DNA from 2 places in the Paenibacillus sp. JT22N12 genome. Region 2 is predicted to be linked to the other one. Evidence: a T-box and tRNA genes for the amino acid it is inferred to sense, from the RefSeq annotation. Region 2 holds a T-box; the other holds one or more tRNA genes.

Region 1 (2,203 bases), on a different contig from region 2:
ACGGAACTGGTCCCCGCTACCTTAACGGAAGCTCTGTAGGACATATAGCCGGCTACGTTGGGAAGCAGGAGCACGATTAAATATGAAATCAGAAATCTGCGAAACATCGGAGAAAATGTTGCCCCTCTCATTGTATGTAGCTCCCCCCGAAACAAAAATTAAGCGCTTGCATGACTGCGGTCCGTAGTTCTCTACCCCTATTATAGACGATCATGCGCAACTTATCACGAGTCGTTCGCAAGACACAAGCCATGAGGAGGCTCCACGCCCTGTTTTCGAAGAAAAAATGGCAGGGAATGCGAAGCTTCTATTAAATATACACTTAATACGGTGCTTCCATGAAGATGATGATTGGCGGATTAAAAATGTCGCAAAATGGTGAAAAACAGCTATTATTATCAGGCTGCAAGCAATAAGAGAAAGAAAAAAGAGCGCCGCTGCAGGCGCTCTAACAGGAATATAGAGGGGAGCTTAACCCCAATTGAAGCCGGTGTTCATGCCAACTCCATGACCGGCAATATTCCCGCCAGCCTGGACGCCAACCCCATGGGTGCCGAGATGACCGCCGGCCTGCACGCCTAATCCTTTATCGCCGCCAATGTGGCCGCCGGCATTAATGCCCAAGCCATATCCGCCGCCAAAATTGCCGGCTGCCTGCGGATCAAGGCTGCCATCCGGTGAGAGAGGGGCCCCATATCCGCTGCCAAGATGACCGCCAGCATGAATGCCGGCGCCGAATGGCCCAAGATGGCCATCCGCGTTAAAACCGATCCCATGTCCTCCTACTTGGTTCCAATAGGGCTCGCGTCCAGTAGGATATACCCAGGGATGATACGGGTATGGATGGACGGGTGGGTGTGCGTAATAGGGCTGAAAATAAGGCTGTGGATATCGGAAATATGGATATGCATAAGGATTGATCGCCATTGTTCAACCTCCAATACTTTGATGACTTAGCCTATTCACAATGAATGGATCGTGATACCTGCCTGGTTCAAAATGGGCTGTAGCCTAAGCAGGTATCAGGAGTCAAAAAAAAATTGAAGATATCATTTGCTTATTCAGATAATATGGGTTATACTATGATCTCCCGGTAAAACCGGATGAAGCAATGACGCGGGGTGGAGCAGCCCGGTAGCTCGTCGGGCTCATAACCCGAAGGCCGCAGGTTCAAATCCTGCCCCCGCAACCAATTTTTAAATGAATGGTCATAACATAATCCCCGTTCAGCCCCTAAGCTGATCGGGGATTTCTTCGTCATTTGATTAAACAATGGGTAATTTGAAGCTCTGGCGGTTAGTCATACTCGACGCGGTCAATATGCGCCCAGTTCAGTGAGTCAATGGCAACGCCATCAACTACCGGCAGAATCCAATAAATATGGCAATCCTTTCCCTCACGGTCGACAGCATGCACAGAAAATTCATGATCGTTAGCCTGAAATCTGCCTTCTGTCAGCAGCCGTCCCGTTATATCAGGATCGGCCAGTAATTTGTACGTGTTGCCATTGAATTCTACCGTTACAGATTTTATGTCGTCCATGATCATCTTCCTTCCGACCTCAAACCAGCCTGATGGACAGCCGGTTTCTTCGTCATGCTTTATGATGTCACAAATGGATGCGGAAAACAAAGGGTTTTCTGAAGTATGGCTCTTTTGATAGTCGTTTCATTATTTATTCTTTATTAAAATAGTAGAAAGTATGAAATTTGGTCCATACTTTGCTTAAACTAAATATACGCCGCCAGTGGACGGCGAAGCCGTTTCTTCTTGCTAATTATTATGGTAATGTTAAGGGTAGGAAATTTATAATGGCAGATCGTCAAGCAAAGCTGCTGTGTACCGCCCGAGGCCAGCGACAGCAAGAAATCCGGGAATGACAAAACGACGTTGATGGGCTGCAAACCTTAGTCGGGGAAGCGGCCTGTTTCTTTTTTTATTGGAACCTGCAGAGTAAATTTTGTGACAGAGAGGAATGGACAGGCATGGCTAAAGCGCCAAAAAGGCCAACAAGAGATGAGTTTCAGCTCGAAGAGCTCGGTGAGAGGCTGACAGAAGCCAAACAGGAGGATTCGGAGCTGTTGTTGACGGTATGGGGTTGGGAGAACAAGGTTCAAGGCAGGATTGTTTTAATGGATGCCCGGACGAGGCTTGTACATATGGAGAATCTTGGTGAAATTACGAAGGTTCCTTTTTTGGACAT
Region 2 (2,203 bases):
ATGGGCTTGCTGAGCTGGGGGATCGTCTCATTATGTACCCAAACGATGCGGCTCGGCGAATCAACAAACAATGATGCGGTTTTTCTTTGCATAGCCTTGGCGCATGGCTTGGGCGCTCTCGCAATATGGTTCTTCTGGATGCAAAAACGATCGCTTGCCGAAGGGATCGCAAGTGTGCTGCCGATTCAAGTGCTGCTGATCGCCGGAACCACGGTCTTGTTCTATGAAATCAGTTACCTGTTTACGTTACCGATGCTGGTGATGATGATTGTCGCAGTTTTGGATCGCTATCCGGTTGGCCGGATGATCGCATCGACTGTGCTCGGCGCAGGAATATTGCTGCTGTATGTACCGGTATGCTGGCTGGTCTATGTGATGTTTATGCTGCCTGCTGCACCGGTGGTTGTCGCTTTGAGTGTCGTTCCGGTTTCTATTGTAGCCGTAATTTTTGCAGCGAAGTACAGATTATCCGCTGTGCTGTTGTCCGAAGAGGGAAAGGAAACTATCCCCCGTTAATGAATATGATGATTTTGGGCATGATAACTCAGTTGTGATGCACTAAAACACCTGCAGCGGCAAGCCGTATAATAACCTTGACTTTGAAAATTATAAAAAGTATTATTACAAATAACTTGAATATTCTGAAAAAAGCTAAGAAGAGAAAGAGTACCCTGGTGATGTCTTTTGCAGAGAGCCCCGGTTGCTGAAAAGGGGTAAAGAATAACCTTGGGAATATGGTCTCGGAGCTGCGCATCGAAGCCTCATGTGGTTGTAGGTTGCGCCGGAACCCGCACCCGTTACCGTGCTAGGGTATAAACGCAAACGCGTCGTACTTGAAGAGGTTAATGCCGCAAGGCATTGATAAAATTGGGTGGAACCACGTGAGCGCAACTCTCGTCCCTTCGGGATGAGGGTTTTTTTGTTTGTCAAAAAAGGAGGAGTCTTAATGACAAATATTTTTATTGGCGGAGCATGGCCGTATGCGAACGGTTCATTGCATCTGGGACGGTTGGCAAGCTTACTGCCAGGAGATGTACTGGCACGTTATTTTCGTTCCAAGGGAGAAAACGTGCTGTATGTTTCGGGCAGCGACTGCCATGGCACACCGGTCGCCGTTCAGGCCCTTCAAGAGGGTGTCTCCCCAGGGGATATTGCGGATCGGTATCACCTGGAGTTTGCCGAGTGCTTTAAGCAGCTGGGGTTTACTTATGATTTGTACACACGTACTGACCAGGTTTTTCACCATCAAGTGGTTCAAGAAATGTTCTTGCAACTATTAAAAAATGGATATTTATACAAAAAGACAATACAGCAGACTTATTGTGAAACCGATCAACGCTTCTTGCCGGATCGATACGTTGAGGGTACATGCCCCGTTTGCGGGAACCGTGCCAGAGGTGATCAATGTGATTATTGTTCGACCTTGTTAGATCCTGCAGACCTGTCAGACAAGACCTGCAAGATTTGTGGGAATCCCCCTATTGAGCGTCCAACAGAGCATTATTACTTTGCGCTCTCCCGATTTCAGGCTGAATTGAGCGAGTATGCAAAACAAGCCCAAGGATGGAAAGAAAATGCTGTACAGTTAACTGGACGATACTTAAAAGAAGGTCTTCAAGATCGTGCTGTAACCCGGGACTTGACTTGGGGTGTTGATGTTCCGGTTGACGGGTTCGAAGAAAAAAAAATCTACGTTTGGATCGAGGCGGTCAGCGGCTACTTATCGGCAAGCAAGCAGTGGGCTGCTGAGACAGGCGGCAGCTGGGAATCATTCTGGATGGAAGGGAAGGAGAATATAACCGCTTATTATGTACATGGTAAAGATAATATACCTTTCCATACCGTGGTCTGGCCGGCACTGCTCCTTGGAGTAGGGGGTCTCCATTTGCCGGATCGGATTATATCATGTGAGTACATGACCCTGGAAGGGAAAAAGTTCTCGACAAGCAGTAATTGGGCGGTATGGGTACCGGATATTATGAGTCGCTATCAACCAGATTCTATTCGTTATTTTTTAATCGCAAACGGTCCTGACTGATTTTTCCTGGAGGGAGTTCATCTACAGCCATAATGGGGAATTGCTTGGCGCATTTGGAAACCTTGTTAATCGTACATTGGCTTTTATCGACAAGTCCTTTGAAGGATGCGTTCCAGAAGGTAATCTTAGTGAAGAATGGAAGAAAATAATGGAGGAGTTGTATCT

The links. The T-box of region 2 lies ahead of metG (methionine--tRNA ligase). A T-box ahead of a tRNA ligase gene usually reads a tRNA of that ligase, here a tRNA-Met.
Region 1: it has a tRNA-Met gene. The T-box ahead of metG (methionine--tRNA ligase) is inferred to sense a tRNA for this amino acid. The anticodon was not compared.

The regions. Positions count from the first base shown of each region.
Region 1 covers NZ_JBWDNU010000019.1:79,080-81,282, reverse strand. Annotated here, with positions in the region: gene AC0YOA_RS35365 (helix-turn-helix domain-containing protein) at 1-131, opposite strand, end outside; gene AC0YOA_RS35360 (hypothetical protein) at 472-927, opposite strand; tRNA gene AC0YOA_RS35355 (tRNA-Met) at 1,116-1,192, shown strand; gene AC0YOA_RS35350 (hypothetical protein) at 1,297-1,542, opposite strand; gene AC0YOA_RS35345 (YolD-like family protein) at 1,986-2,203, shown strand, end outside.
Region 2 covers NZ_JBWDNU010000003.1:50,026-52,228, forward strand. Annotated here, with positions in the region: gene AC0YOA_RS11670 (M20/M25/M40 family metallo-hydrolase) at 1-516, shown strand, start outside; T-box leader at 645-905, shown strand; partial or broken gene metG (methionine--tRNA ligase) at 947-2,203, shown strand, end outside.